2 regions of the Paraburkholderia caballeronis genome follow, and region 2 is predicted to be linked to the other one. Evidence: predicted binding sites of a transcription regulator. Region 2 holds the regulator's gene; the other holds the start of a gene.
The links. The regulator FliA, encoded in region 2, starts transcription of late flagellar genes. The targets are predictions, from matches to a motif close to CTAAAGTTTNNNNNNNNNNNGCCGNTA.
Positions count from the first base shown of each region.

Region 1 (15,646 bases), 950 kb from region 2:
ACGACGCGCAGGCGATCTACTCGTTTCGCGGCGCGACCGTGCGCAACATCCTCGACTTTCCCGCGCAGTTCGATCCGCCCGCGCGCCAGGTCACGCTGGAACGCAACTACCGCTCGACGCAGCCGATCCTCGCGGCGTCGAACGCGGTGATCGACGCGGCAACCGAGCGTTTCACGAAGAACCTGTGGAGCGACCGCGCGTCCGCGCAGCGGCCGCGCCTCGTGACCGTCGCGGACGAGGCGCAGCAGGCGCGCTACGTCGTCGAGCAGGTGCTCGAAGCGCGCGAGGCCGGAATGAAGCTGAAGAACCAGGCGGTGCTGTTTCGCGCCGCGCACCACAGCGCGGCGCTCGAAATCGAACTGGCGCGGCGCAACATCCCGTACGTGAAGTTCGGCGGGCTGCGGTTTCTGGACGCCGTCCACGTGAAGGACGTGCTCGCGGTGCTGCGCTGGGCCGAGAATCCGCTCGACCGCGTCGCGGGTTTTCGGGTCGCGCAACTGCTGCCGGGCGTCGGCCCCGCCAATGCGGCGCGCCTGCTCGACCAGGTCGCCGCGTGCAGCGGCGCGTACCGGACCGCCGACGCGCTCGCCGCGTTCGCGCCGCCGCCGCGCGCGGCCGAGGACTGGCCCGCGTTCGTCGCGCTGATGGACGCCGTCTGCGGCCGCCGCACGCCGTGGCCCGGCGAATTCGAACGGGTGCGCCGCTGGTACGAGCCGCATCTGGAGCGCAACCACGAGGACGCCGCCGCGCGCCACGCGGACCTCGTGCAGATGGAGAGCATCGCGTGCACGTATCCGTCGCGCGAGCGGTTCCTGACCGAACTGACGCTCGATCCGCCGGACGCGACCAGCGACGAATCCGGCGTGCCGCTGCTCGACGAGGACTACCTGATCCTGTCGACGATCCATTCGGCGAAGGGGCAGGAGTGGCGCAACGTGTTCGTGCTGAACGGCGTCGACGGCTGCATTCCGTCGGATCTCGGCACCGGCAGCGACGACGAGATCGACGAGGAGCGGCGTCTGCTGTACGTCGCGATGACGCGTGCGAAGGAAGAGCTGCACATCGTCGTGCCGCAGCGTTTCTACGTGTACAACCAGACCGCGTCTGGCGACCGCCACGTGTGGGCGTCGCGCACGCGCTTCATTCCGGCGCCGATCCTGCCGCTGTTCGAGTCGCGCGCGTGGCCGCCCGCGCCGGTCGTCGCCGCGCCGACCGCGGCGGGACTCGCGGCGGCCGCGCAGGCGAAGATCGAGATCGGCGCGAAGCTCAGGAAGATGTGGGATTGAGCCGGCGGGAGCCGGCTGCGGGACGTTCTTTTTTCGTTTTTTCGCTGCCGGCGCGCCGCCGCCGCCGGCCCCGCGTCAGCGCGACTGGCGCTGCGGCACGTTGCGCGCCGGCGGCGAGAAGAAGTTGCGCAGCCACGACGCGAGCCGCGTGAACATGTCGTCCGGCTCCTCGACGAAGATTTCCGGCTTCAGGAGGCGCATGTACTCCATGATCTGTTGCGCTTCCTGCTTCTGGAACGCGCCGTGCGTGATCGCGAGCCGCAGCAGCCCGCGCAGCTCGCCGAGCCGTTCGCGCGCGACGCTGCCGGTGCTCGATTCGCACGCGAGCTTCGCCTCGTAGATCCGCTGGCGCAGCGACTCCGACAGCCGCCACGCGGGCGTCTGCATCTGCTCTTCGAGCGCCTGGATGTCTTGCGCGGCCGACTTGATCTGCGACGCGAGCGGATCGATCAGCGATTCGTCGGCCTGCGCCTCGTTGACGATCGCGGTTGCCCAGTCGCGGCACTGCTTCGCGAGTTCGTCCGGCGTCCACTCGGGGCGCGACGCGAAACCGAATCCGAACTGCGCGGCCTGACGCATCAGGATGGCGACCACATCGGGGAATTCCTTGTCGAGCGTGCGCTTCGCCCACGCGTACTGGCCGCCCTGCAACATGCGCTGCACCGCGTTCTCGGTGAGCGGCACCATGTTGTCGAGCAGCTTCGCGCGCAGGAAGTCCTCGAACGAAGGCGTCGCGAAGTGCGGATCGAGCTTCAGCGACACGCGCAGGAACGCGTCGAAGTCCTTGCGCAGCGACGAGATCGTTTCGTCCGTCAGTTTGAGGGTGATGTTCCCCATGTTGTTGCCCCGTGTGGTCGTTGCCGCCGGCTGGCTTGCAGACTGCGGCGAGCCCGGCGGGCGACGCCGGGCGATGCGGCAGGCGCCGCATGACCGCGCGGCCGTCGACGAGCGACGGACGGCGCGGCCGAACGGGCCTCAACGGGTTTAACGGCGGGGGGGAGCGAAACTTGAGCGTTGGGGTTAGGGGCGTTGCTCGGGTGTTCCGGCGGCATGTTTTTTGGGCAGCGGTGACGAGGTGGCGGTGGAATTCGCCGGCCGTCCCGGCCTCGCCCTCGCTCTCGCCCTACCGCAGCACGACGCCCTGCCAGACGAAGAACACCGCCAGCCCGACCGCGATCGTCAGCAGCGGCCGCTTCGTGATCGCGCTGACGGCGATCGCCGCGAGCGCGCCGACGAGTTGCGGGTTGCGCCAGCTCAGTTCCGCGCCGTGACCGTGCGGCGACACCGCCATCGGCACGATGATCGCGGTCAGCACGGTGACCGGCACGAAACCGAGCGCGGTGCGCACGAGCGGCGGAAATACGAGCCGCTCGCCGAGTACGAATACCGCGGTGCGGATCAGCCACGTGATCGCAGCCATCCCGGCGATCAGCAACACGTAGTTCATCGGCGTGCCTCCGTCGCCGGAACGCGCGCGCCGCGCGGCAACGACAGCGCGACGCCGACCGCGACGCCCGCGAGCACCGCGCCGAGCAGCCCCAGTTTGTACGGCCAGTCCTGCCAGAAGAACGCGAGCGCGCCGGCGGTCACGGCCGCCGCGAGGTAGCGCAGCGCGACGAGCTGCGGCACGACGATCGCGATGAACGTCGCGACCATCGCGAAGTCGAGGCCGAGCGACTGGAGCCCCGGGAACGCCGCGCCGAACAGCAGGCCGACGACGGTCCAGAGCTGCCAGTTCACGTACATCGCGACGCCGGAGCCGAGGAAGTGATATGGCGAGACGTCGTCGCCGGGCGGACGGCGGCGGAAATGCGCCCACGCGACCGCGAACACCTCGTCGGTGAGCAGCCCGCCGAGCACGAGCCGCCAGCGCAGCGGCAGGTGCGACACGTACGGCGCGAGCGTCGCGCTGTACAGCACGTGGCGCAGGTTCACGATCAGCGTCGTCGCCCAGACGACCGCGAAGCTCGCATTCGATGCGATCAGCCCGAGCGCGATGAATTGCGCGGAGCCGGCGAACACGGCGAGCGACATCATCTGGCCGTGCCACGGCGACAGCGGGCCGGACGCGACGAGCGTGCCGAAGATCACGCCGAACGGGGCGGCGCCGACCATCATCGGGATCGTGTCGCGGGCGCCGGCGACGAATTCCTGGAAACGGGCGGGATGCGGGGTCAAGCTGTCCTCCTGATGCGGGATCGCAGCTTAGCGGGTTGCGCGGCGGGTGGCTTGTACGTTCTTGCGGGTGGGCGGGTGCCTGACGGGAGGGGGCAGGTTGGCGTGGCGGCCGGCATGCGGTTGTGACGCGATGGCCGAAGGCGGTGATCGCGGACTTACGCTGCGGCGAACGGCGAACGGCGAACGGCGAACGGCGAACGGCGAACGCGTTGCCGGGCCATATCAACGCCCGACACTGCAACGCTTCCCGCGCATCACGACGACTGCCAGCGCCCCGGCGGCACGCCGAACACCCGCCTGAAGTGCCGCGTGAAATGGCTCTGATCCGTGAAACCGGTCGCGGCCGCGACGTCCGCGACCAATGCCCCCGCGCGCAGCGGTCCGAGCGCGCGTTGCAGCCGGACCTGCGTGCGCCATGCGTGCGGCGGCAGGCCGGTCGCCTGCGTGAACAGCCGCGTCGCGTGGAACGGCGACAGTCCGACCGCATCCGCGAGATCGGCGACGCGCATCGGCGCGGTCATGTCGGTCGCGAGCCGCTCTTTCATCGTCTCGACGCGCGGATCGTTCGCAATCGGCCGCAGCGGTTCGGGGCGCGTGCGCGCGTAACGGACCAGCAGGGTCGACAACGCATCGAGCAGCGCCCCTTCGACGGCCAGCGAATCCATGCCGGCTTCGTCGGCCGCGATCCCGCGAAAACCGCCGCGCTGATCCGCATCCGCTTCCAGCAGCCGATGCGCGCGCGACAGCCGGTGCGCGAGATCGAGGTCGCGGATCACGTCCGCGCCGAACCACGGCAGCGGTTGCGCGCGGCCGGCGACATCCGCCGCGAGGCCGTGCATGAACTCGATCGGCGCGTACATCACGCGATAACGCCAGCCTTCGTCGACCGCGCGCGACCCGGTGTGCAATTCGCCGGGGTTGATGACCGGCACGCTGCCGGCCTCCGCGACGTATTCGCTGCCGAGATAACGAAAGCTCTCCGCGCCGTCCTCGATCACCGGAATCGTGTACGCGTCGTGCCAGTGCGGCGTGAACGCGTGGTCGTGATACTCGGCGGTGAGCAGGTCCGCGCCGGGCAGCAACGGCGTGCGCCAGTAGCGGGCGGAATCGCGGAATCGGGTGGCGGTCATGATCGGAGCGCGGTGCAGGGCGTCAGTGTAGCGCGCTCGCGCGGCCACAACGGGGGGGCTTACTTGAGCGGAATCGTCGTGCCGGACGGCATCGCCACGGCGGTCACGCTGTTCTTCGCGCTGCCGCTTGCGATCCGGTCGCTGTACGTCAGATAGACGAGCGCGTTGCGCTTCGCATCGACGACGCGCACCACGTGCAGCGTCTTGAAGACGAACGACATGCGTTCGGTGAACACGTCCGACTGCTGCTTCAGCGGGCCGGAGAAGCGGATGTCGCCGACCTGCCGGCACGCGATCGACGCCTCGGTCGGGTCTTCCGCGAGCCCGAGCGTGCCCTTGACGCCGCCCGTCCGCGCGCGCGACACATAGCAGGTGACGCCCTGGACCTGCGGATCGTCGTATGCCTCGACGACCACGCGATCGGAGCCGGTGAAGCGGAAGTTCGTGTTGACGCTGCCGATTTCCTCCGCGTGCGCGGCGGCGAACGGAACCAGGCACGCGGCGAATGCGGACGCGCATGCGCGGGACGGCGAAAGGCGGCGGACGGTGTTCATGCGGATTCCCGTAAATGACGAAGCGCCATTATCCGGCAGCGCGGCTGCTTTGCCGCGGACAGGCGAGGAGGTATCGGGCGAAGCCGTGACGCGGCTCGCGAAACGCGCGTCAAAAAGAACGACGCGCAGGCCATGGCACAAAAGGAATGACGCAAAGAAAAAAGGGATTGCGCCTATGCGCAATCCCTTCGATATCTTGGCTCCCCGACCTGGGCTCGAACCAGGGACCTACGGATTAACAGTCCGGCGCTCTACCGACTGAGCTATCGGGGAACAGCAGTACAACCTTTCACTACATAAAAAAGCCCGTTGTGGTTAACGGGCTTTTGCATATCGTTGCCAGTATTTTGGCTCCCCGACCTGGGCTCGAACCAGGGACCTACGGATTAACAGTCCGGCGCTCTACCGACTGAGCTATCGGGGATCAACAAAAGCAGAGAAGCGAGATTCTATGAGGTGCGCGGCAGTCTGTCAATAGCTCGCGCACTGCCGTTCGCGGGACGGGCCGGCGCTCAGCGTTCGAGCAGCGACAGCTTGTCCTTCACGTCCTTGAACTCGTCGGCCTCGGGCAGCGGCGACTTCGTCTTCGTGATGCTGGGCCAGTTCTTCGCGAGGTCGGCGTTCAGTTCGATGAACTGCTGCTGGTCGCCCGGCACGTCCTCTTCGGCATAAATCGCGTTCACCGGACATTCGGCGACGCACACGGCGCAGTCGATGCATTCGTCCGGATCGATCGCGAGGAAGTTGGGACCTTCGCGAAAGCAGTCCACCGGGCACACATCGACACAGTCGGTATAGCGGCACTTGATGCAGCTTTCGGTCACAACGTGAGTCATTCAGGCAACTCCTGCATGCGGTATCGTGGGATGGCGATTATCGTGGGTTGGCGATCCGCCGAAACCGGTATTGTAACGTAACGCGAAAACTCCCATCGAGCGGCCCGCGGGCGCGCTTAGATCGTTTCGTGATTAGTTTATGGGCCTGGTTTATCGGCGGCGTGCTTGTCCCTGCCGCTTGCGGGGTCGGGTGCGTAGCGCGGTGGGCGCGCACGCATTCGGGTAACATGGGCGCACCCGACGCGCACGCGGTCCATCGACGGGAACGATGCGCGCGCTGTCCGTCCGCAGTCCGGCTGGCTCATCATGATCATTACTTCGCTGCTCGATACCGATCTGTACAAATTCACGATGATGCAGGTGGTACTGCATCATTTCCCCGCCGCCAGCGTCGAGTACCGGTTCCGCTGCCGCACGCCGAACGTCGATCTCGTGCCGTACGTGGACGAGATCCGCGACGAGATCCGCAAGCTGTGCAAGCTGCGTTTCACCGAAGACGAACTCGACTACCTGCGCCTGCTGCGCTTCATGAAGAGCGACTTCATCGACTTCCTCGCGCTCTTCCAGCTCAACGAAAAGTACATCTCCGTCACGCCGTCGCCGAAGGGCAACGGCGAGATCGACATCGAGATCGTCGGGCCGTGGCTGCACACGATCCTGTTCGAGATCCCGGTGCTCGCGATCGTCAACGAGGTGTACTTCCGCAACACCCAGCAGCATCCGCACTACGCGGAAGGCCGCGAGCGGCTGCGCACGAAGATCGAGCTGCTCGGCGCGAAACCCGAGTTCGCGGACTGCAAGATCGCCGACTACGGCACGCGCCGGCGCTTCTCGAAGCGCTGGCACGAAGAGGTGATCCTCACGCTGAAGGACGATCTCGGCGAGCAGTTCGCCGGCACGAGCAACGTCTATTACGCGATGAAGCACGGTCTGACGCCGCTCGGCACGATGGCGCACGAGTATCTGCAGGCGTGTCAGGCGCTGGGACCCAGGCTGCGCGACTCGCAGATCTACGGCTTCGAGATGTGGGCGAAGGAATATCGCGGCGACCTCGGCATCGCGCTGTCCGACGTGTACGGAATGCAGGCGTTCCTGCGCGACTTCGACATGTACTTCTGCAAGCTGTTCGACGGCGCGCGCCACGATTCCGGCGATCCGTTCGACTGGGGCGAGCGTCTCTTGAAGCACTACGAGGAGAACCGCTGCGACCCGCGCACGAAGACGATGATCTTCTCGGACGCGCTCGACATCCCGAAGGTGCTGCGCCTGTACGAGCGTTTTCGCGGCCGCTGCAAACTCGCGTTCGGCGTCGGCACGAACCTCACGAACGACCTCGGCTACCAGCCGTTGCAGATCGTCATCAAGATGGTCCGCTGCAACGGCCAGCCGGTCGCGAAGCTGTCCGACTCGCCGGGCAAGAACATGTGCGACGACAGGGCGTATCTCGCGTATCTGCGCCAGGTGTTCGGCATCGAGCAGCCGGTGGAAGAGGAGTTCGCCGGCAAGTAGCGGCGGCACGCCCCACCCGCGGACCGCGAAAGGCGCGCCGGTATAATCGGCGCGACCTGCTTTTCTTCTTCGACCCGCAACCGATACGACACGAGGATCGCCATGGACACGACGGCCGCCCGCCGCAGCATACTCGCGCGCATCCGCGCCGCGCAGGGCCGCGATGCGACGCCCGCCGCGCACGAGCGGGAAGCCGTGGCGGAGTATCTCGCGCGTCATCCGCAGGGGCCGCGTCCCACGTTGCCCGACGACCTCGTCGCGCGTTTCGTCGAGCAGGCGCAGAAGATGTCGACGACCGTCGATCAGGTCGAAGGCCTCGCGGCGGCGCCGGCCGCGGTGCAGCGTTATCTCGCGTCGCATGGCCTGCCGCTGCGCGCGATCGCGTGGCAGACGCTCGCGTCGCTCGACTGGTCCGCGGAAAACCTCGCAGTCGAATTCCGCAAGCCCGAGAACGACGACCTCGTCGGCATTACCGGTTGTTTTTGCGCGACCGCCGAGACCGGTTCGCTCGCGCTGCTGTCCGGCCCCGACACGTGGGCGTCCGCGGGCCTGCTGCCCGAGACGCACATCGCGATCGTGCCTGCGTCGCGCATCGTCGCCGGCCACGAGGACGCGTTCGCGTTGATTCGCGCCGAACGCGGCGAGTTGCCCCGCGCGATCAATTTCGTGTCCGGGCCATCGCGCACCGGCGACATCGAACAGACCATCATCCTCGGCGCGCACGGTCCGTATCGCGTGCATGCGATCGTCGTGCATGGCGCGTGAGCCTCGTCTGAACCCGGTTCGCCGCCGCGTTTCCTTCGTTGTTTCCGGACGGCCGGCGAAGAGCGCCGGCATCGCACGCTTCGGCTTGCCGCTTGCCGTCGTCTTTGCGTTGTGGCCTTCGCTCGCGTCGGCAGGGGCGTTCGACGGCGCCGCGTTATCCGCGTGGTGGGGATTGCCGTTCGCCGGCATGCTGCTGTCGATCGCATTTTTTCCGATGCTTGCGCCGGCGTTCTGGCATCGGCATTTCGGCGCGGTTTCCGCCGGCTGGGCGCTCGCATTCCTGCTGCCGTTCGCGGAACTGCACGGCCTGGGCGTCGCGTTCGCGATGTTCGTGCACGCGCTCGTCGACGAATACGTGCCGTTCATCGTGCTGCTCGGCACGCTCTATACGGTCGCAGGCGGCATCCACGTGTACGGCAACCTGCACGGCTCGCCGCGCACGAACACCGCGATCCTCGCGCTCGGCACGCTGCTCGCGAGCGTGATGGGCACGACCGGCGCGTCGATGCTGCTGATCCGGCCGCTGCTGCGCGCGAACGACAACCGCCGCCACAACGTGCACGTCGTCGTGTTTTTCATCTTCCTCGTCGCGAATGCGGGCGGCCTGCTGACGCCGCTCGGCGATCCGCCGTTGTTCCTCGGCTTCCTGAACGGCGTCGGTTTCTTCTGGACCGCGCAGCATCTCGCGCTGCCGATGCTGTTCGTCTGCGGCGTGCTGCTCGCGATGTTCTACGCGCTCGACGCGCATTATTATCGGCGTGCGAACGAAGCGCGTCGTCCGTTCCTCGATCCGACGCCGGACAGCGGGCAGCTCGGCGTGTCGGGCAAGCTGAACGTCGTGCTGCTCGCCGGCGTGATCGGCCTCGTGCTGATGAGCGGGCTGTGGAAACCGGGCATCGAATTTCCGGTGTTCGGCGCGCACGTCGCGTTGCAGAACGCGGTGCGCGACGCGGGGCTCGTCGCGCTTGCGGTGATCTCGCTCGTGTTCACGCCGCGTTCCGCGCGCAAGGGCAACGACTTCTCGTGGGCGCCGATCGTCGAGGTCGCGAAGCTGTTCGCCGGCATCTTCACGACGATCACGCCGGTCATCGTGATGCTGCGCGCGGGCGAGGCCGGCGCGTTCGCGGGCCTCGTGCAGCTGGTGAACGACGCGCCGGGCCGGCCGAACGATGCGATGTACTTCTGGGCGACGGGCCTGCTGTCGTCGTTCCTCGACAACGCGCCGACGTACCTCGTCTTTTTCAACCTCGCGGGCGGCGACGCGCAAACGCTGATGACCGACGGCGCGAAAACGCTCGCGGCGATTTCGGCGGGCGCGGTGCTGATGGGCGCGAACACCTACATCGGCAATGCGCCGAACTTCATGGTGAAGGCGATCGCGGAGTCGCGCGGGGTTCGCATGCCGGGTTTCTTCGGCTATCTTGGCTGGTCGGGCGCGCTGCTGATTCCGGTGTTCGTCGTCGCGAGCTGGCTGTTCTTCGTATAAGCCGCGCCCGGCACATTCATTCGCGAACGCGCGGCCCGCGTTCGCAACCGCTCTGGAGAGTAACGATGCAAAAGATTCTGGTGGCGCGCCCGATCTTCCCGGACGTGATCGAGCGTCTGAAGCAGCATTTCGACGTGGACTGGAACAACGGCGACGCGCTGCCCGCCGACGAACTCGCGCGCCGGCTCGCGGACAAGGACGGCGCGCTGACGGCCGGCGACCCGATCGGCGCGGCGACGCTCGCGGCCGCGCCGCGTCTGCGCGTGGTGTCGAACATGGCGGTCGGCTACAACAACTTCGACATGGCCGCGTTCAACGCGGCAAACGTGCTCGGCACCAACACGCCGGACGTGCTGAACGAAACCACCGCCGACTTCGGCTGGGCGCTGATGATGGCCGCCGCGCGGCGCATCGCCGAATCCGGGCAATGGCTGCGCGCGGGCCGCTGGGAGAAGTGGTCGTTCGACAGCTTCCTCGGCGCGGACGTGCACGGCTCGACGCTCGGCGTGATCGGCATGGGACGCATCGGCCAGGCGCTCGCGCGCCGCGCGCGCGGCTTCAACATGCAGGTTGTCTATCACAACCGGTCGCGCGTCGCGCCGGCGATCGAGGCCGAACTGAACGCACAGTATCTGTCGAAGGAGGACCTGCTGCGGCGCGCGGACCACGTGGTGCTGGTGCTGCCGTACACCGCGGAAAACCACCACACGATCGGCGCGGCCGAACTCGCGCTGATGAAACCGACCGCGACGCTGACGAACATCGCGCGCGGCGGCATCGTTGACGACGCGGCGCTTGCCGCCGCGCTGCGCGAGCGCCGCATCGCGGCGGCCGGCCTCGACGTGTTCGAAGGCGAGCCGAAGGTCCATCCGGACCTGCTGACCGTGCCGAACGTCGTGCTGACGCCGCACATCGCGAGCGCGTCCGACGCGACCCGCCGCGCGATGGCGAACCTCGCGGCCGACAACCTGATCGCCGGCCTCGGCGTCGGGCCGCGCGCCGGGCGGCCGCCGAATCCGATCAACCCTGACGTCATCGGGAAAGCCCGTTCATGAGTCCGTTGCTGTTGATGTCCGCGGCGACGTTCGTCGTCGCGATCGCCCTCGTCGTCGCGCTGGTCGTGCTGATGCGCGTGCGCGGCGCGGAAGAGGATCACGCGGCCGCCGATGCGCTCGACGCGCTCGCGGACCGCGTCGCCACCGCGGCCGACACCCAGGCGCGCGGCACCGAGCGCGTCGAACGCGAGCTGCGCAACGAGATCGCGCGCACCGCGCAGTCGTCGCGCAGCGAGTTCGGCACCGGCTTTTCGCAGGTCCAGCAGGCGCTCGCCGCGCAGCTGACCAGCATCGCGACCGTGCAGAACAACCAGATCGACGGCTTCGCGCAGCAGCTCGTGAAGCTGACCGAGACCAACGCGCAGCAGCTCGAAGCGGTGCGCCACAGCCTTCAGCAACAGGCATTGCAGCAGCGCGACGAGCAGGGCGCGACGCTCAAGCGCTTCGGCGACACGCTCGCGCAGCAGTTGTCGCAACTGATCGAGGCGAACGACCGCCGCTTCGGCGAAGTGCGCGCGACGCTCGAACAGCGGCTGAAGGACATCGAGGCGAACAACGCGGCGAAGCTCGAAGAGATGCGCCGCACCGTCGACGAGAAGCTGCACGCGACGCTCGAACAGCGGCTCGGCGAGTCGTTCAAGCTCGTGTCGGACCGGCTCGAACAAGTGCATCGCGGACTCGGCGAGATGCAGACGCTCGCGGCCGGCGTCGGCGACCTGAAGAAGGTGCTGACGAACGTGAAGACGCGCGGCACGTGGGGCGAAGTGCAGCTGGAGGCGCTGCTCGAACAGATACTGACGCCGGACCAGTACGCGAAGAATGTCGCGACCGTGCCGAAGAGCAATGAGCGCGTCGAGTTCGCGATCCGGCTGCCGGGACGCACGGATAACGACAGCACCGCCGCGCCGGTATGGCTGCCGATCGACGCGAAGTTTCCGCGCGAGGACTACGAACGGCTGATCGACGCGCAGGAGCGCGCGGACCTGCCGGCGATCGACGAAGCGGGCCGCGCGCTGGAGGCGCGGGTGCGGGCCGAGGCGCGCACGATCGCGGAGAAGTATGTCGCGCCGCCGCACACGACCGACTTCGCGCTGCTGTTCCTGCCGACCGAGGGGCTGTATGCGGAGATCCTGCGGCGTCCGGGGCTGACCGACCTGCTGCAGCGCGACTACCGCGTGACGATCGCCGGCCCGACGACGCTGACCGCTTTGCTCAACAGTTTGCAGATGGGTTTCCGCACGCTCGCGATCGAGCGGCGGTCGAGCGAGGTGTGGCAGGTGCTCGGCGCGGTGAAGACCGAGTTCGGCAAGTTCGGCGACGTGCTCGCGAAGACGAAGTCGCAACTGGAGACGGTCACGCGCTCGATCGAGGCGGCCGAGGTGCGCACGCGCGCGATGAGCCGCAAGCTGCGCGACGTCGAGGCGTTGCCGGGCGAGGAGGCGAGCGGCCTGCTGGGCGATGCGCTGCCCAACGGCGGGGGCGACGAATAGCGCGGCGGCACGATCCGCGGGCAATAAAAACGGGGGCGTTCGATGAGGAACGCCCCCGTTTTTTATTGGCCCATCAGCCGGCGAATCAGCCGGCGTGATCTTCCGCCGGCGCGGCGAGTTGCGCCAGCGCATCGCCGGTCATCCGCACGACGCGCCAGTCCGGCAGCACCGTTGCGCCCATCTTCTCGTAGAAGCCGATCGCCGGCTGGTTCCAGTCGAGCACCGTCCATTCGAAGCGGCCGCAGCCGCGCTCGACCGCGAGCGCCGCGAGCCTGCGCAGCAGCGCGGTGCCGAGACCGCTGCCGCGTTGCGAAGGCTGCACGTACAGGTCTTCGAGATACAACCCGCGCCGGCCGAGGAACGTCGAAAAGTTATGGAAGAACAGCGCATAACCGACGAGCTTCCCGCCGTCCTCCGCGACCAGCGCCTCGGCTGACGGGCGCGCGCCGAACAGCGCGTCGCGCAGCCCGTCTTCGGTCGCGACGAACAGATGCGTGAGCTTCTCGAATTCCGCGAGTTCGTACATCAGCGCGAACATGCCGCCGATGTCGGCGGGCGTCGCGTTGCGGATCGTCGCGGCCATCAGGCCTCCTCCGGCACGTCGGACAGATGGATCTCGATGCCGCCGAAGCGCGATGCGACCCAGTTGTACGCGTGGCATGCAATCCACAGCAGGATGAAACCGAGGATCGCGTTCAGCAGCAGCGCGCTGAACACGGTGCTGAATTCGACCGAGCCGTAGCGGAAGAACGCGACCAGCACGCCGAGCAGCACGATCGGCACGCTGAATGTCAGGTACACGAGGATCAGCGCTTTCGCGGTCTGCCCCGGGGCGATGAACGAGATCTGTTTTTTCATGTGAGTCGGATCCGTAGGACGTGATGTTTGCACGTAGCGTTGGTCGTCGAGAGCGGGCCGGCGTCAGACCAGTCCGTCGAACAGCATGATGTCGACGGGGTCGCCGGCATCGAGATCGGTGGCGTCGTGCGCGAGCACGAGGAAGCAGTTCGCGGCGCTCATGGTACTGAGTGCGCCGGAGCTTTGCGAGCCGGTCGGCGCGACGCGCCACTGGCCGTTGTCGCCGCGCGCCGCGAGGCCGCGCTGGAATTCGGTGCGGCCCGCGCGCTTGCGCACCGGCGCGTCGCAGACGGCCGGGATCAGCGGCACCGGCTGCGCCTTCGCGCCGGCCATCGCGAGCAGGGCGGGGCGCACGATCTGGTAGAACGTGACCATCGTCGCGACCGGGTTGCCGGGGAGTCCGAACAGCAGCGCCGCGCGGCCTGCGCCCGGACGGCCGCCGGACCACACGCGCCCGAACGCGAGCGGCCGGCCGGGGCGCATCGCGAGGCTCCAGAACGCGACGTCGCCGAGCGACTGCAACTGTGCGCGCGTGAAGTCCGCTTCGCCGACCGACACGCCGCCGGACGTCAGCACGACGTCGGCGGTTTCGGCCGCGCCGCGCAGTGCCGCTTCGAGCGCAACCGGCTCGTCGCGCACGATGCCGAGGTCGATGGCGTCGACGTTCAGCCGGCGCAGCATCGCGCCGAGCGTGTAGCGGTTGCTGTCGTAGATCGCGCCGGGCGCGAGCGGCTCGCCGGGCGAGCGCAGCTCGTCGCCGGTCGAGAAGTACGCGACGCGCAGGCGTCGCCGCACCGCGACCTCGACGATGCCGAGCGACGCGAGCAGGCCGATGTCGGCCGCGCGCAGCATGCGGCCAGCGGCGAGCGCCGGGCGGCCGGCCGCGAGATCCTCGCCCTTGTGGCGGCGGTTCGCGCCGCGCGCGACCGCGTCGGCCGCGAACGACACCGCGTCGCCGGCGCGCTCGACGCGCTCCTGCGGGACTACCGTGTCGCAGCCGGCCGGCATCGGCGCGCCGGTCATGATGCGCACGCACGCATCCGGCGCGACGCCGCCGTCGAACGGATGACCGGCGAACGCCTTGCCCGACACGGTCAGCCGCAGCGCGCCGCCGGCGCCGGCCGACGCAAGCCGCGCGCCGTCGAACGCGTAACCGTCCATCGCGGCGTTGTCGTGCGCGGGCACGTCGATCGGCGATACGACGTCGTCCGCGAGCACGCGGTCGAGCGCGTCGCGCAGCGGCACCCGTTCGCTCGCGGCGAGCGGCGTCACCCACTGAAGCACGATGGCCTGGGCGGCGCTGACGGGTAAAGCCTGAGGGTCGAACTGGGCGACGCAGCCGTTGAGGTTGTTAAGCGTGGTCATTGATTGGAGAAGCGTCGCATCCGCACGGAAGGCGGTCGTCCTGATGGGGGTGCAATGCGAGCGACGGCTGGCGGGCCGGACGCGCTGTCAGGCACGGTCGAGGTCGGCGAGTTCCTGTAAGGAATTGATATTGTAAAACGCACGTCCATCGGCAAAGGCGACTTCGGCGGTCCTGTGGCGCGCGTACCACGCGCGGACCTTGCGTTCGCCCGCGCCGAGAAAGGCCGCGAGATCGGCGGCGAGCGACGTGCGCAGCAGCACGAACACCGGATGCAGCGACACCTCGCCGGACGCGTCCGGCGCGAGCACAGTCGCGATGTCGGCATGCTGTGCGACGGCTTCCGCGCCGAGTTTCGCGGCGAGGTCGGTGCGCAGGTACGGGGAGTCGCACGGCGCGGCGAGCAGCCATTCGGTGTTCGCCGCCTGAAGGCCCGCGAGCAGGCCGGCGAGCGGTCCCGGAAAGTCCGGCAGCGAGTCGGCGAGCACCGTCGCATGCCATCGCGCGCCGAGCGCCGCGTAGGCGTCGCGGTTGCGGTTCGCGCTGATCGCGAGCGCGCCGGTCTGCGGTGCGAGCCGCGCGAGCACGTGCGCGGCGAGCGGTTGTCCGTGCAGCTTCTGCAGGCCCTTGTCGACGCCGCCCATGCGCAGCCCGCGGCCGCCCGCGAGCACGAGGCCGGTGATCGACTGGATGGGGATCGTCATTGATGCAGTGGGACCTAGCCGCCGATGTACGACATCTCGACGCGGCGCTCGGCCGCCGACGGCGTCGTGGCCGCGCTGCCGCGCAACTGCGAGTAGCGGTCCGCGCGTCCTTCCCAGATTTGCGCGATCGCGGCGGAAATCCCTTCGTCGGTCGCGCCGTTGCGCACCAGCGCGCGCAGGTCGTAGCCCATCGACGCGAACAGGCACAGGTACAGCTTGCCTTCGGTCGACAGCCGCGCGCGCGTGCAGTTGCCGCAGAACGCGCGCGTCACGCTGGAGATCACGCCGATCTCGCCGGCGCCGTCCACGTACCCCCAACGCTGCGCGGTTTCGGCCGCGGTGTGCGCTTCGAGCGGCGCGAGCGGGTAGTGCGCGTCGATCCGCGCGACGACGTCGGCCGACGGCAGCACCTCGGTCATGTTCCAGCCGTTC
Region 1 is NZ_FNSR01000001.1:1,357,632-1,373,277, forward strand. It holds gene BLV92_RS06060 (ATP-dependent helicase) at 1-1,286, shown strand, start outside; gene BLV92_RS06065 (DUF4088 family protein) at 1,362-2,123, opposite strand; gene BLV92_RS06070 (AzlD domain-containing protein) at 2,410-2,733, opposite strand; gene BLV92_RS06075 (AzlC family ABC transporter permease) at 2,730-3,404, opposite strand; gene BLV92_RS06080 (AraC family transcriptional regulator) at 3,719-4,594, opposite strand; gene BLV92_RS06085 (CreA family protein) at 4,654-5,148, opposite strand; tRNA gene BLV92_RS06090 (tRNA-Asn) at 5,346-5,421, opposite strand; tRNA gene BLV92_RS06095 (tRNA-Asn) at 5,497-5,572, opposite strand; gene fdxA (ferredoxin FdxA) at 5,661-5,984, opposite strand; gene pncB (nicotinate phosphoribosyltransferase) at 6,291-7,493, shown strand; gene BLV92_RS06110 (LutC/YkgG family protein) at 7,596-8,258, shown strand; gene BLV92_RS06115 (sodium:proton antiporter) at 8,344-9,744, shown strand; gene BLV92_RS06120 (2-hydroxyacid dehydrogenase) at 9,810-10,799, shown strand; gene BLV92_RS06125 (DNA recombination protein RmuC) at 10,796-12,289, shown strand; gene BLV92_RS06130 (GNAT family N-acetyltransferase) at 12,375-12,872, opposite strand; gene BLV92_RS06135 (hypothetical protein) at 12,872-13,147, opposite strand; gene moeA (molybdopterin molybdotransferase MoeA) at 13,211-14,512, opposite strand; gene mobA (molybdenum cofactor guanylyltransferase MobA) at 14,600-15,214, opposite strand; partial or broken gene moaA (GTP 3',8-cyclase MoaA) at 15,229-15,646, opposite strand, start outside.
Region 1: BLV92_RS06065 (DUF4088 family protein) is a predicted target of FliA. The motif match lies at 2,272-2,298, and genes of this name have one in related genera.

Region 2 (15,646 bases):
CCGTACCAGGTCTGGTCGTACCACCGCAAGCTGCGGATGACGAAGGAAGAAGTGAAGCGCGAGGCGCGCGAAAACGAAGGCGATCCGCTGGTGAAGGGCCGCCTGCGCGCGCAGCAGCGCGCGATGGCGCGCCGCCGGATGATGACCCAGGTGCCGAAGGCGGACGTCGTCGTGACGAACCCGACGCACTTCGCGGTCGCGCTGCAATACACGGACGGCGAGATGCGCGCGCCGAAGGTGATCGCGAAGGGCGTGAACCTCGTCGCCGCGCGCATCCGCGAGATCGCGACCGAGCACAACATTCCGCTCCTCGAAGCGCCGCCGCTCGCGCGCGCGCTTTATCACAACGTCGAGCTGGAGCGCGAGATTCCGGGCGCGCTGTACGGCGCGGTCGCGGAAGTGCTCGCGTGGGTCTATCAACTGAAACGCTTCCGCGCGGAAGGCGGCGCGGTGCCGATGGCGCCGACGTCGCTCGACGTGCCGTCCGAGCTGGACCAGGGCGCCGTGCCCGACGAAGAGGCCGACGAGGAAGCCGCCGATGCGCTGGGCGCCGACGGCAAACGCAGGCCGCGCCGCGGCGCTGAAGGAGAATCTGCATGAACGCCCGCACCGGGTTCCTCGCGCGCCGCGCCGACGTGCTGCAAGGCACGAATCTGCGCGCGCTCGCCGGCCCGATCCTGATCTGCATGATCCTCGGCATGATGATCCTGCCGTTGCCGCCGTTCCTGCTGGATCTGCTGTTCACGTTCAACATCGCGCTGTCGGTGATGGTGCTGCTCGTCAGCATGTACACGATGAAGCCGCTCGACTTTGCCGCGTTCCCGAGCGTGCTGCTGTTCTCGACGCTGCTGCGGCTGTCGCTGAACGTCGCGTCCACCCGGGTCGTGCTGCTCGAAGGCCACACCGGCCCGGCGGCGGCGGGCCGCGTGATCGAGTCGTTCGGGCACTTCCTCGTCGGCGGCAACTTCGCGGTCGGCATCGTCGTGTTCGTGATCCTGATGGTCATCAACTTCATGGTGATCACGAAGGGCGCGGGCCGGATCGCGGAAGTGGGCGCGCGCTTCACGCTCGATGCGATGCCCGGCAAGCAGATGGCGATCGACGCCGACCTGAACGCCGGCATGATCAACGAGGACCAGGCGCGCAAGCGCCGGCTGGAGATCGCGCAGGAAGCCGAGTTCTACGGCTCGATGGACGGCGCGAGCAAGTTCGTGCGCGGCGACGCGATCGCGGGCCTGCTGATCATGGTGATCAACATCGTCGGCGGGCTGATCGTCGGCGTCGTGCAGCACGGGATGGACTTCGCCGACGCGGGCAAGACCTATACGCTGCTGACGATCGGCGACGGCCTCGTCGCGCAGATCCCGTCGCTCGTGATCTCGACCGCGGCCGGCGTGATCGTGTCGCGCGTCGCGACCAACGAGGACATCGGCACGCAGCTGACGAGCCAGCTGTTCACGAACCCGCGCGTGCTGATGATCACCGGCACGATCCTCGTGATGATGGGCCTGATTCCGGGGATGCCGCACTTCGCGTTCTTGCTGCTCGGCGGCGGTTTGATCCAGCTGGGCCGCGTGACGAAGAAGTCCGCGGAGCAGAAGAAGACCGACGCGACGCTCGTCGACGTCGCGCCGGCCGCTTCGTCGCCGACGGAAAGCACCGAGGCGACGTGGGACGACGTCGCGCTGATCGACACGCTCGGCCTCGAAGTCGGCTACCGGCTGATCCCGCTCGTGGACCGCAACTCGGACGGCGAGCTGCTGAAGCGGATCAAGAGCATCCGCAAGAAGTTCGCGCAGGAAATCGGCTTCCTGCCGCCGGTGATCCACATCCGCGACAACCTGGAGCTGCGCCCGAACGCCTACCGGATCGCGCTGAAGGGCGTCGAGGTGGGCACCGGCGAGGCGTATCCGGGCCAGTGGCTCGCGATCAACCCGGGCCAGGTGAGCGCCGCGCTGCCGGGCACCCCGACCCAGGACCCGGCGTTCGGCCTGCCGGCGATCTGGATCGACACGAACCTGCGCGAGCAGGCGCAGGTGTACGGCTACACGGTCGTCGATTCGAGCACCGTCGTCGCGACCCACCTGAACCACCTCGTCGTGATGCACGCGTCCGAGCTGCTCGGCCGCCGCGAGGTGCAGGCGCTGATCGAGCGGGTGCAGAAGGACACGCCGTCGCTGGTGGACGACCTGGTGCCGAAGGCGCTGTCGGTCACGGTGCTGCAGAAGGTGCTGCAGAACCTGCTCGAAGAGGGCGTGCCGATCCGCGACATGCGCACGATCATGGAGGCGCTCGCCGAAAACGCGCCGAAGCTCACCGATCCGTACGACCTGACCGCGGTGGTGCGGCTCGCGCTCGGCCGCGCGATCACGCAGCAGTGGTTCCCCGGCAACGGCGAGATGCAGGTGATGGGCCTCGACGCGAACCTGGAGCGGGTGCTCACGCAGACGCTGACGTCCGGCCCGAACCCGGGCCTCGAACCGGGCCTCGCGCACACGCTGCTCACGCAGACCGAGAAGGCGATGACGAGGCAGCAGAACATCGGCCTCGCGCCGGTGCTGCTCGTGCAGCACTCGCTGCGCGCGATGCTGTCGCGGTTCCTGCGGCGCAGCCTGCCGCAGCTGAAGGTGCTGTCGTATGCGGAAGTGCCCGATACGCGCACGGTGAAGGTCGTGAACGTGGTCGGGACCTGACGCGGGCGGGGTGCGCCGCCGGTTCGCTATCGCCGCCTATCCCGGCTCGCGTGCATCGGCTGGCGCCTTGCCGGCCGGCGCATGGTTTGCATGGAATCCATGCGGCGGCGTCGCTACGCGATGTTCCGCTTGCGGCGGCCCGCGCGGCGGGTGCTCCATGGCCCCTGCCCGTGGGTCAGCCGCGTCGCCGCCGTGCCGTTGCCGGCTTCGTCCGCGCTTCGTTTCGCCGCCCGCCCGTCCCCCCGCCTCCGGACGGTCCGCGCGAATTCCCCGAATTGCCCGCATTTCCCCGCGTTGATCCCTCGATCATGACGCGCGCTCCTTCGAAATAATCTCAACATCGGCAAAGGCCCGACGCGCGCATCCGGCGCGCGCGGCCCCGCCTCGCAGCAAACGACCGGCGGCGGATACGTCGCCTACCTCACCGGAGGTCAGCTTGAACATTCGCAAATTCATCGGCGCCACCAGCCGCGAAGCGCTGCGCCTCGTGCGCGAGGCACTGGGCGCGGACGCCGTGGTGCTGTCGAACCGTACGCTCGACGACGGCAGCGTCGAGATCGTCGCGCTCGCGGACAGCGACCTCGCGGCGATCGCGAAGACCGACGGCGCGGCGGCGGCGAATGGCGCGGCCCCGGCTCCGAAGACGCCGCGCACGGTCGCGCCGGCCGTCGGCTCGACGCCGGCTCCCGTGCCGAATCCGTATGCGAGCGGAATGCCCGATGTGTTCTCGTCGGTGTTCGGCGCAAGCCCGGAAGTCGGCGCGGACGGTTCGCCCGCATCGGCCGGGCTGGATGCCGACACGTTCGCGGACGCGCAGATCTCGCTCGCGCGCGACGCCGCGCCGATCCCGCGTCCGGCGCTGCGCCTGCAGGACGACGCCGCGCAAAACAACCCGGCCGCACGGCGCGCGCCGGCGGCCCCGACGGCCGCGCTTTCGCAGCAGCCGCAGCAAGACCCGGCCGACGCGCTCGCCGCCGCCGCGATGAAGCCGTTCACCGACACGCCGGTTCCGCCGCTGACGATGGCCGAATCGAATCCGTGGCTGCTCGATCACGCGCGCCGCATCGCGGGCAAGGAAGCGACGCGCGCGGGCATCACGCCGTCCGATGCGATGGCGAAGGGCCTCGGCTCGACCGCCGACCCGCGCGACGAGCCGGCCGACGGCGCCGCGCCGGACTGGGCGCGCGAAGCCGCGCAACTGGCCGCGCGCCGCGCGGCGCAGCGGCTCGGGCAGAGCCTCGAAGGCGACGAGCCGGGCGCGAATGTGAACCCGGGCGCGCAGCCCGCGCAGTCCACCCAGTCGGCGGCCGCGAGCGTCGGCGAGGCGGTGCGCGCGCGCATCGAGCAGGTCGTCAACGAAACGGTGATGAACGAACTCGCGGCGATGCGCGGGATGATGGAAGAGCAGTTCGCCGGCCTGCTGTGGGGCGAGCGGCAGCGCCGCAGCCCGATCCACGGCGCGCTGACGAAGCAGTTGTTCGCGGCCGGTTTCTCCGCGCAGCTCGTGAAGATGGTGATCGACCGGCTGCCCGAATGCGAAACCGCCGAGGCCGGCATGGAGTGGATCCAGTCGGTGCTCGAATCGAACCTGCCGGTCCTCGAAAACGAGGAAGCGCTGATGGAGCGCGGCGGCGTGTTCGCGCTGATGGGGCCGACCGGGGTCGGCAAGACGACCACCACCGCGAAGCTCGCCGCGCGCTGCGTGATGCGCTTCGGCGCGAGCCGCGTCGCGCTCCTGACGACCGACAGCTACCGGATCGGCGGCCACGAGCAGTTGCGCATCTTCGGCCGGATTCTCGGCGTGTCGGTGCACGCGGTGCGCGACGGCGCGGACCTGCAACTCGCGCTGAACGAACTGAAGAACAAGCACATCGTGCTGGTCGACACGATCGGCATGAGCCAGCGCGACCGCGCGGTCGCCGACCAGATCGCGATGCTGTGCAGCGCGGGCCGCCCGGTGCAGCGCCTGCTGCTGCTGTCCGCGACGAGCCACGGCGACACGCTGAACGAAGTCGTGCAGGCCTACGAAAGCTCGCCGGACAAGGCGCCGCTCAGCGGCTGCGTGCTGACCAAGCTGGACGAGGCGACCAATCTCGGCGGCGCGCTCGACACCGTGCTGCGCTACAAGCTGCCGGTCTATTACGTCTCGACCGGCCAGAAGGTGCCGGAGAACCTGTACGTCGCGACGCGGCGCTTCCTGATCCGCAGCGCGTTCTGCGTGCCGCGCGACAACTCGCCGTTCGTCCCGCACGAGGACGACATCCCGGCGCTGCTGTCGGCGCTGTCCGCGCGCTCGAACGCGCAGGCTCACGAGGTCCGGTTTGGATAAGTTCGTCACCGATCAGGCAGAGGGGCTGCGCCGGCTGCTTGCATACGAAGGTCCGCGCGTGATCGCGGTGACCGGCGGACCCGGCGCGCAGGGGGCCACGACGACCGTCGTGAACCTCGCGGCGGCGTTGACCGGTCTCGGCAAGAACGTGCTGGTGATCGACGAAACCGCGGGCGGCCAGTCGGTCGCCGCGACGCTCGGCGCCGTGCGCGCGGCGGACGGCTTCGACGCGCTGATGCGCGACGAGCTGTCGTTCGACGACGCGGTGACCCGTCACGCGCCGGGCTTCGGCGTGCTCGCCGCGCCGCGCGGCAATGCCGCCCGCTACTCCGCCGAACAGCTCGGCAGGGTGCTGAACGGCCCCGCCGACATCGTGCTGATCGACGCGCAGCTCGACGAAGACGGCGCGCTGTCACCGCTCGCGCTGCATGCGCACGACGTGCTGATCGTCACGCGGATCACCGCGCAGGAGATCACCGTCACCTACGCGTGCATCAAGCGCCTGCATTTCGCGCACGCGATCGGCCAGTTCCACGTCGTCGCGAACCACGTGCAGAGCCAGGCCGACGCGCAGGTGGTGCTGGACAACCTCGTCGGCGTCGCGAGCCGTTATCTGTCCGTGTCGCTCGACAGCGCCGGCTGCATCGCCGCCGACCCGCACATGCCGCGCGCGGTCGAGCTGGCGCGCTGCATCGTCGACGCGTTCCCGTCCACGGCCGCCGCGCGCGACTACCGGCGCCTCGCGTCCGAATTGCCGCACTGGCCGATGCGCCCGGCGCTGGCCGCGCGCTCGTCCGCGTCGATCGCCGAGGCGTCCGCCGCGTTCGCGGAACGCACGGGTCCGCTGTCGTCCGCCGACGGGCTCGGCGGCGCGCGCGTCGAAGGCCTGCCCGACGTTCCGGAAGTTTCCACCGATGCCAGGGTCACGGAGGCCGCGCCGGCCTACGCGAGCTGGCAGACCGGGCCGACCGCGCCGCGGCGTCCCACGCATCACGCGTGAGCGCCGGCAGCGCAACGGCTCCGGACCAGTAAGCAGGAGAGCACGATGTACAACGCTCAGGGAAAGATTTCGCAGGCCGATGTGCTGGCCAGATATGCACCGCTGGTGCGGCGGCTCGGGCTTCAGCTCGTCGCCAAGATGCCGGCGAGCGTTGACCTCGACGACCTGATCCAGGCCGGCATGATCGGCCTGCTGGACGCGGCGAGCCGCTACAAGGAAGACCAGGGCGCGCAGTTCGAGACCTACGCGAGCCAGCGCATCCGCGGCGCGATGCTCGACGAGCTGCGCAGCAACGACTGGCTGCCGCGCAGCCTGCGGCGCACGTCGCGCGAAGTGGAGACGGCGGTGCATCAGGTCGAGCAGCGGCTCGGCCGTTCGGCCACCGAGACGGAGATCGCCGATCACCTGAAGATGCCGCTCGACGAATACCAGTCCATGTTGCAGGACCTGCACGGCAGCCAGTTGATCTACTACGAGGACTTCGACCGCTCGGCGGACGACGAGCCGTTTCTCGACCGCTACTGCGTCGATCACTCGGACCCGCTGTCCGCGCTGCTCGACGACAGCCTGCGCGGCGCGCTGGTCGAGGCGATCGAGCGGCTGCCGGAGCGCGAGAAGCTGCTGATGTCGCTGTACTACGAGCGCGGGATGAACCTGCGGGAGATCGGCGCGGTGATGGAAGTCAGCGAATCGCGCGTGTGCCAGTTGCACAGCCAGGCGGTCGCGCGGCTGCGCACGCGGCTGCGCGAGATGGCGTGGGCCGAGACGGCAAACTGAGGCAGGCGGCGGCACACAGGCGCGGCGCGCATGAATGAAAAAGGCCGGATTCGTGAGAATCCGGCCTTTTTCTTTGCGCCGGGCAGCGCCGGTTATCCGGGCTGCCCGACGAAGGCGGGGGTTTTAAGCGTTACAAGCGTTACGCGCCGAATGCCGGCAGACGCCCGTCCGGACCGTACAGCATCGAGTTGCCGCCGCCGCGGCTCTCGCTGCGCAGGATCGCGAGCGCGCGGCGGTTGTGCTCCATCCGCGTGTTGACCATCATGCCGACCAGCAGGTTCGCGCGGCGCGCGCGGTCGGTCGAGCCCTTCAGCAGCGCCCACTGGCCCGACAGCCGCGCGTCGCCCGCGCACGCCATTTCGATGCCCTTGCGGCCGCGCGGCAGGCCGAGACCGGTCAATTGCGCGTCGCGCACCTTTTCCAGTTGCGCGAGCCGCTGCGTCAGTTCGGTCTTCTGCTCGACGATCGACGGCAGCGACGCGAGCGCGTCGTTCGACGCCAGCGCCTTTTCTTCGTAGGCGAGCAGCGAGGCGAATGCCTCGACGGTGGCGTGTTCGTCGATCAGCGTGGCGAGCAGGGCGTCTTTCATGGCGAACCCGGGTCAGCGGTCAATGTGTCAATGGGTCGTCGGTTCAGTTGTCCGACGGTTGAAGCAGGCTGCGCGCCGTTTCCAGCACGCCGTCAGCGATCTTGCCGGTGTCGATCTGCAACGTGCCGTTGCGGATCGCGTCCTTGATCGACTCGACGTGGGCCGTGTCGATGTCCGCGGCGCCGGACGCCGCGAGCGAACGAAGTTGCGACGACAGCGACGACAGGCTGACGCTCGCGTCGCCGCCGCCGGATGCCGTGGCGCTCGCGCCGCCGGTCGACGCACTGCCGGCCTGGCCGGCGGAACCGCCTTGCTGGGTGCGCGCTACGCCGTCTTGTGCCGACCGCGCACGGGACTGACTCGAATCAATTTTCACGATGGGCTTTCCTGATCGATTTGAACGAGATAACGGCATCGACCGGCCCGAACTTTAGCACTGAAGCCCCGGCGTTACACCCTGTTACGTGTGCTGGCGCTCATATCTGCACTTCCACCGTCGCCGCGTCCTTCACGACGCCGGTGACGATCTGGCCCCCGCTTGTCCGCACCTGCACCTGCTGGCCCGGCGCCGCGTTGTTCAGCACGCTGCCCTCGGTCGAAATCGTGAAACTCGGGCCGACGGCGACGAGCTTCACGGTCTGCCCGATCACGACCGACGACGCGCTGCGCAGCATGTCGGTGCGCAGCGGCAGGCCGGCCGCGATGCGCGCGAGCGACACCGCGCCGAGCGCCTGCGACGGATCGGTGATCACGGTCTGCGGCAGGCTCGCGAGGTCGCCCTCGCGCGGCAGCAGGTCGGTGGCGGCGAGCGAGTCGCCGGGCGCGATCGGGCGCGCCGCGGTGTAGTAGGTCACCTGGACCGCGACGCGCGCCTGCACGTACAGCGTCCACGGCCGCTCGCCGACGCAGCGGATGCCGACCGTCGTGCGGCCCCACATCCGCGCGCCCGGCGGCAGGAACGGCTCCAGCGACGTGCACGCGGCGAGGCCGCGCGGAAACACCTGTGCGACGGTGATGCTGACGCGGCCTGGCAGGCCGGCCGACTGCTGTTGCAGGAACGCGAGCGCGGCCGCGCGGACCGATTCGCCGTCCTGCTGGCCCGGCGGCGCCGGTTGCGCGGCCGCGGCCGGCGAGTTGTTCATGGTGCCTGCGGCATTGGCGGCGTTTGCGTTCGCCATGGCCGGCGCGCTTGCGGCATTCAGCGCAGTCCTCGGCATGGCGACGGCGACCGCCGGCAGCCGGGCGGGTTGCTGCGCGTCGACGGTGACCGGCACGACGCGGTTCGCGGCCGGCGCGACGCTTACGCGTTGCAGCGCGGCCGGCGCGCGTTGCGCGGCCATCGGGACGGCAGGCCCGTTCGCCGCCGGCGGCACCGCGCGCTGGCCGGGACCGGGGATCGTGACGATCTGCGGCGCGGACGTATCGGCGCCCGCGTCGGCCGCCGCGCGCTCGCCCGGTCCGGGAATCGTGATCGTGCCGGGCGGCGTGGCCGGGCGCGACGGCGCGGCGATCGCGGCAGGCGTCGGCAGCGGCGCGTTCGCGGCGGCGCGCGCGTTCGCGTTCGCCTGAAGCATCGCGTTCATCGCCGCCGCGTCCGCGCCGGAGCGGTCGCCGGGGCCGGCGATGTAGACCGGCCCGCCTTCCTGCTGCTGCGCCTGCGCGTTCGCGGCGAGCGCCCAGCCCACGCAGCCCAATGCGCAGCCGAGCATGCCACTGAGCACGGCACCCGCGAGCGTTCGGCCGGACGATGCGCGCGCCGTCATCCGGCGGGGGCCGGACGGGACCCGCGCGCCGCGCTCGGCGGGGGCGCGGGATCGGACTGGCTGCGACATCGTCGTTCTCCATCGAATGCACTGGTACGCATCGCATTCTAGGCGGCGGCCCCCTCGCCCTAATGTCGAATAGAGGGGGGCTTACCCGGCTATTCGTCCGATTGGTTGTTGCACTGCGCCCCTAACATTCCTCTCCATGCGAAAAGGTGCGCGAGTCTCGTCCGCGCGCCGTCGCCGCCCTCATTGTCGCCGTAACGGCGTAACGGAGAGATCCCGATGCTGGACAAACTCGACGCGGAATTTGCCTTCGGCCGCGAAGCGCTCGACGTGCGCTCGACGCGCCAGACGCTGCTGTCGTCGAACATCGCGAACGCGGACACGCCGGGTTACCAGGCGCGCGACGTCGATTTCAACGCATCGCTCGCGGGCGCGCTGAAGCGCGTCGGCGCGAGCGGGCCGTCCGGCATGGCGGCGGGCAACGGCCGGCCGCTCGCGATGGCGCAGCCGGTCAGCGTGTCGAGCGGGATGACGCTCGCGGCGACCGAAGCCGGACACATGGCGGGCAACACGCGGCTGGAGCCGACGGGCGGCCCGTCCGACAACTACACGAGTCCGCTGATGTACCGCGTGCCGGTGCAGCCGGCGCTCGACGGCAACACGGTCGATCTCGACACCGAGCGCGTGCAGTTCGCGGACAACTCGCTGCACTTCGAGAGCGGGATGACCGTGCTGTCGCAGCAGATCAAGACGATGCTGTCCGCGATCACGTCGGGCAGCTGAGCGCGGCAGCGAATGCGCGCATAGCGACACAGCAGCAAAGCAGCAAACCACACGCAACGTAGAGACCAACGCAAAACGTCCACTGAGGTGAACGAGCCATGCCATCCCTGATGAACATCTTCAACGTTGCCGGCTCCGCGATGTCCGCGGAGTCGCAGCGTCTGAACGTGACGGCGTCCAATCTGGCGAACGCCGACAGCACGACCGGGCCGGACGGCCAGCCGTACCGCGCGAAGCAGGTCGTGTTCGCGGTGAACCCGCTCGGCGGCGCGCATACCGCGTCCGGCCAGCAGGTCGGCGGCGTGAAGGTGACCGGCGTGGTCGACGACCCGACGCCGATGAAGACCGTCTACGACCCGGAGAATCCGGCCGCGAACGGCGACGGCTACGTGACGATGCCGAACGTCGATCCGGTGCAGGAAATGGTGAACATGATCTCGGCATCGCGCTCGTACCAGGCCAACGTCGAGACGCTGAACACGGCGAAGCAGCTGATGCTCAAGACGCTGACGATCGGCACCTGATACGGATAAAAGGAGAAAGCGTTGACCACCAACACCAGCATCGGCGGCAATTCCGCCACCGTGTCGCAGCAGTTGCTCGACACGATGAACGGCACGAATTCGTCGTCGTCGTCCGCGAGCGGCACGAGCGGCGCCGATCTTCAGCAGACGTTCCTGCAACTGCTCGTCGCGCAGCTTCAGAACCAGGATCCGACCGATCCGATGGACAGCTCGCAGATGACCTCGCAGCTCGCGCAGATCAACACGGTGTCCGGCATCCAGTCGCTGAACGACTCGCTGTCGTCGCTGTCGACGCAGCTGTCCGCCGGCCAGAACGCACAGGCCGCGCTGCTGATCGGCTCGACCGTGCTCGCGCCGTCGTCGAGCGTCAGCGTGTCCGACGGCGCCGCGACCGCGATCGGCGTGTCGCTGCCGGCCGACGTGTCGGACGTCACGGTGACGATCACGAACAGCGCCGGCAAGGTCGTCAACACGGTCGACCTCGGCCCGCAGTCGGCGGGCAACGTGCCGCTCACGTGGACGCCGAAGGACGCGCAGGGCAACGTGCTGCCGGACGGCACGTACACGATCTCCGCGACGCAGACCATCAACGGCAAGACCTCGTCGGCGACGACGCTCGCCGCGAGCCAGGTGCAGAGCGTGATCCAGCAGGCGGACGGCTCGGCGGGCCTCGCCCTTTCGAACGGCAACACGGTCCCGCTTTCGAGCGTCGCGGCCATCCTCTGATTCAGGAACGGAGAAATCCATGGGCTATCAGCAAGGCTTGAGCGGTCTCGCCGCGGCGTCGAACGACCTCGACGTGATCGGCAACAACATCGCGAACGCGAACACTGTCGGCTTCAAGCAAAGCACCGCGCAGTTCCAGGACGTGTACGCGAACACGCTCGCATCGTCGGTCAACACGCAGATCGGTCTCGGCGCGTCGCTGTCCGAAGTGCAGCAGGACTTCTCGCAGGGCACGATCACGACGACCGGCCAGTCGCTCGACGTCGCGATCAACGGCAGCGGCTTCTTCCAGATGTCGGATAACGGCTCGATCACGTATTCGCGCAACGGCGTGTTCCAGCTCGACCCGAACGGCGACATCGTGAACGCGCAGGGCCTGCAGCTGATGGGCTACGCGGCGAACGCGAGCGGCGTCATCAACACGGCGTCCACCGTGCCGCTGCAGGTGCCGACGACGAACCTCGCGCCGCAGCCGACCGCGAACGTGGACGCGTCGGTGAACCTGAACGCGCAGCAGTCGCCGCCGGCCACGACGCCGTTCAGCGAGAGCGATTCGACCTCGTACAACTACTCGACGTCGGCCGTGGTCTACGACTCGCTCGGCGGCAAGCAGACGCTCAACGTCTACTACGTGATGAATTCGACCGGCAACTGGGACGTGTACGCGGGCACCGCGGGCAACGCGACCCAGGTCGGCTCGATGCAGTTCGACCAGGGCGGCAACCTGACGTCGCCGACGAACGGCGAGATGACGGTCACCGTGGACCCGACCGACGGCGCCGCGACGAACCAGCAGATCACGATCAACGTGACCGGCACGACCCAGTACGGCTCCGCCAACGGCCCGTACAACGTGCAGCCGGACGGCTACGCGACCGGCCAGCTGACGGGCTTCACGGTCGGCGCGGACGGCACGCTGACCGGCCAGTATTCGAACGGCCAGACCCAGGCGCTCGGCCAGATCGTGCTCGCGACCTTCAACAACCCGAACGGGCTGCACGACCTCGGCGGCAACGAGTACGCGCAGACCTCGGAGTCGGGCGCGCCGCAGGTGTCGACACCGGGCAGCACGAACCACGGCTCGCTGACGGGCGGCGCGATCGAGGCGTCGAACGTGAACCTGACGAACCAGCTCGTCGACCTGATCACCGCGCAGCGCAACTACCAGGCGAACGCGCAGACGATCAAGACGCAGCAGACCGTCGACCAGACGCTGCTGAACCTGTAACGCGGCACTCGCGATCCGGGCACATCATGGACCGACTGATCTATACGGCGATGACGGGTGCGAGCCAGGCGCTCGAACAGCAAACCGTCGTCGCGAACAATCTGGCGAACGTGTCGACCACGGGTTTTCGCGCGCAGCTCGCGAACTTCCGCTCGGTGCCGATGGCGTTCGGCGACGGCTCGTCCGTCAACAACGACACGACCCGCACGTTCGTGCTGTCCGCGACGCCGGGTTCGGACATGACCCCGGGCGCGATCACGCACACCGGCAACCCGCTCGACGTCGCGGTGCAGGGCCAGGGCTGGCTCGCGGTGCAGACGCCGGACGGCAACGAGGCGTACACGCGCGGCGGCAACCTGCACGTGGACGAGAACGGTCAGCTGATGACCGCGAACAACCTGCCGGTGCTCGGCGGGCAGGGGCCGATCGCGGTGCCGCCCGGCTCGGAAGTGACGATCGGCTCGGACGGCACGGTGTCGGCGCTCGCGCCGGGCAACCCGCCGAACACGGTCGCGATGATCGACCAGCTGAAGCTCGTGAACCCGCCCGCGGGTTCGATGCAGCGCGGCGACGACGGCCTGTTCCGGACCGCGGACGGCAATCCCGCGGACCCGGACCCGACCGTGCAGGTCGCGACCGAATCGCTCGAAAGCAGCAACGTCAATCCGGTCGCGGCGATGGTGTCGATGATTACGAACGCGCGGCAGTTCCAGCTGCAGACCAAGATGCTGCAAACCGCCGACCAGAACGAGCAGAGCGCCAACCAGCTGCTCAATTTCAGCTAAGTTTGACGACCCGCCGGCCGCGCGACGCGCGGCCGATGGACGAAAAGAGGATTCACCGTGAACCGTTCGCTCTATATCGCCGCCACCGGCATGAATGCGCAGCAGGCGCAGATGGACGTCATCTCGAACAACCTCGCGAACGTGAGCACCAATGGCTTCAAGGGCTCGCGCGCCGTGTTCGAGGATCTGATGTACCAGACGCTGCGTCAGCCCGGCGCGAACTCGACGCAGGAAACCGAACTGCCGTCCGGCAGCCAGGTCGGCACCGGCGTGCAGCAGGTCGCGACCGAGCGCCTGTTCACGCAGGGCAACCTGCAGCAGACCGGCAACTCGAAGGACGTGGCGATCAACGGCCAGGGCTTCTTCCAGGTGCAGATGCCCGACGGCACGACGCAATACACGCGCGACGGCTCGTTCCAGACCAACCAGCAGGGCCAGCTCGTCACGTCGAGCGGCTACCAGGTGATCCCGGCGATCACGGTGCCGGCGAACGCGCTGTCGCTGACGGTCGGCAGCGACGGCGTCGTCACGGTGACGACGCCCGGTTCGAGCAACAACACGACGATCGGCTCGCTGCAACTGGCGATGTTCATCAACCCGACCGGCCTGCAGTCGAACGGCGAGAACCTGTACTCGGAAACCGCGTCGTCCGGCGCGCCGACGATCACGACGCCGGGCCTGAACGGCTCCGGCACGCTGAATCAGGGTTACGTCGAGTCGTCGAACGTGAACGTCGTGCAGGAACTGGTGAACATGATCCAGACCCAGCGCGCGTACGAGATCAACAGCAAGGCGGTCACGACGTCCGACCAGATGCTGCAGACCCTGAGCCAGATGTCGGTGTGAAGCCGCTGTCGCAATCGAGCTAGTCCGTTGGTGAAACGCATGGCGCACTCCGTCCGTATCCATTCCCGCAAGCGCGTCCCGTCGCTCGCCGCCGTCGCGGCGGGCGCTGCGCTGGCCGTGCTCGCGGGCTGCGCGATGGTGCCGAAGCAGCCCATCACGCAGCAGCCGATGACGGCCGCGCCGCCGATGCCGCCCGTCAACTCGTCGCCCGGCGCGATCTTCAATCCGGGTTACGCGGGCCGTCCGCTGTTCGAGGACCAGCGTCCGCGCAACATCGGCGACATCCTGACGATCGTGATTGCGGAAAACATCAACGCGACGAAGTCGTCCGGCGCGAACACGAAGCGCGCCGGCTCGTCGTCGTTCTCGGTGCCGACCGCGGGTTTTCTGAGCGGCCTGTTCTCCCGCACGAACCTGAACGCCCAGGGCGCGAACCAGTTCGACGCGACCGGCGGCGCGAACGCGTCGAACACGTTCAACGGCGTGCTCACCGTGACCGTGACGAACGTGCTGCCGAACGGCAACCTCGTCGTGTCCGGCGAGAAGCAGATGCTGATCAACCAGGGCAACGAGTTCGTGCGCTTCTCCGGCGTCGTGAACCCGAACACCGTCGCCGGCGACAACTCCGTGGCGTCCACCGAAGTCGCCGACGCGAAAATCGAATACTCGGCGAAGGGCTACATCGACGAAGCGGAAACGATGGGCTGGCTGCAACGCTTTTTCCTGAACGTCGCGCCATGGTGAAGATCCGCTTCCACGGCCGCCGCCGTTCGTCGTTCAAGGACGCGCTCGTCGCGCTCGGCGCGGCGGTCAGCCTCGTGTTCGCGTGCGGCGTGCTGCTCGCGTATTCGGGCAGCGCGCGCGCGGAGCGCGTGAAGGACCTCGTGTCGTTCCAGGGCGTGCGCGACAACCCGCTGATCGGCTACGGCCTCGTGGTCGGCCTCGACGGCACCGGCGACCAGACCACCCAGGCGCCGTTCACGACGCAGACGCTCGCGAACATGCTCGCGAACCTCGGCATCTCGATCAACAACACGTCGGGCGCGAACGGCGGCGGCAGTTCGGCGCTGACGAACATGCAGCTGAAGAACGTCGCCGCGGTGATGGTGACGGCGACGCTGCCGCCGTTCGCGCGGCCCGGCGAAGCGATCGACGTGACCGTGTCGTCGCTCGCGAACGCGAAGAGCCTGCGCGGCGGCACGCTGCTGCTGACGCCGCTGAAGGGCGCGGACGGCCAGGTGTACGCGCTCGCCCAGGGCAACGTGGCGGTCGGCGGCGCGGGCGCGTCCGCGAACGGCAGCCGCGTGCAGGTGAACCAGCTCGCGGCGGGCCGCGTCGCGGCCGGCGCGATCGTCGAGCGCTCGGTGCCGGCGCCGGTCGCGCAGGCGACGGGCCTGCTGCAGATGGCCGTCAACGACATGGACTACGACACGACGCAGCGCATCGTCGCGGCGATCAACAACATGTTCGGCGCGGGCACCGCGACGCCGCTCGACGGCCGCACGATCCAGGTGCACGGGCCGACCGATCCCGGCCAGCAGGTCGGTTTCATCGCGCAGATCCAGGACCTCGACGTGCGCCCGGCGCAGCCGGCCGC
Region 2 is NZ_FNSR01000001.1:410,456-426,101, forward strand. It holds gene flhB (flagellar biosynthesis protein FlhB) at 1-600, shown strand, start outside; gene flhA (flagellar biosynthesis protein FlhA) at 597-2,693, shown strand; gene flhF (flagellar biosynthesis GTPase FlhF) at 3,130-5,022, shown strand; partial or broken gene BLV92_RS01760 (MinD/ParA family ATP-binding protein) at 5,015-5,851, shown strand; gene BLV92_RS01765 (RNA polymerase sigma factor FliA) at 6,068-6,799, shown strand; gene BLV92_RS01770 (flagella synthesis protein FlgN) at 6,939-7,388, opposite strand; gene flgM (flagellar biosynthesis anti-sigma factor FlgM) at 7,432-7,764, opposite strand; gene flgA (flagellar basal body P-ring formation chaperone FlgA) at 7,865-9,220, opposite strand; gene BLV92_RS01785 (flagellar basal body protein) at 9,437-9,940, shown strand; gene flgC (flagellar basal body rod protein FlgC) at 10,039-10,464, shown strand; gene BLV92_RS01795 (flagellar hook assembly protein FlgD) at 10,486-11,190, shown strand; gene flgE (flagellar hook protein FlgE) at 11,210-12,418, shown strand; gene flgF (flagellar basal-body rod protein FlgF) at 12,445-13,203, shown strand; gene flgG (flagellar basal-body rod protein FlgG) at 13,261-14,049, shown strand; gene flgH (flagellar basal body L-ring protein FlgH) at 14,089-14,793, shown strand; gene BLV92_RS01820 (flagellar basal body P-ring protein FlgI) at 14,787-15,646, shown strand, end outside.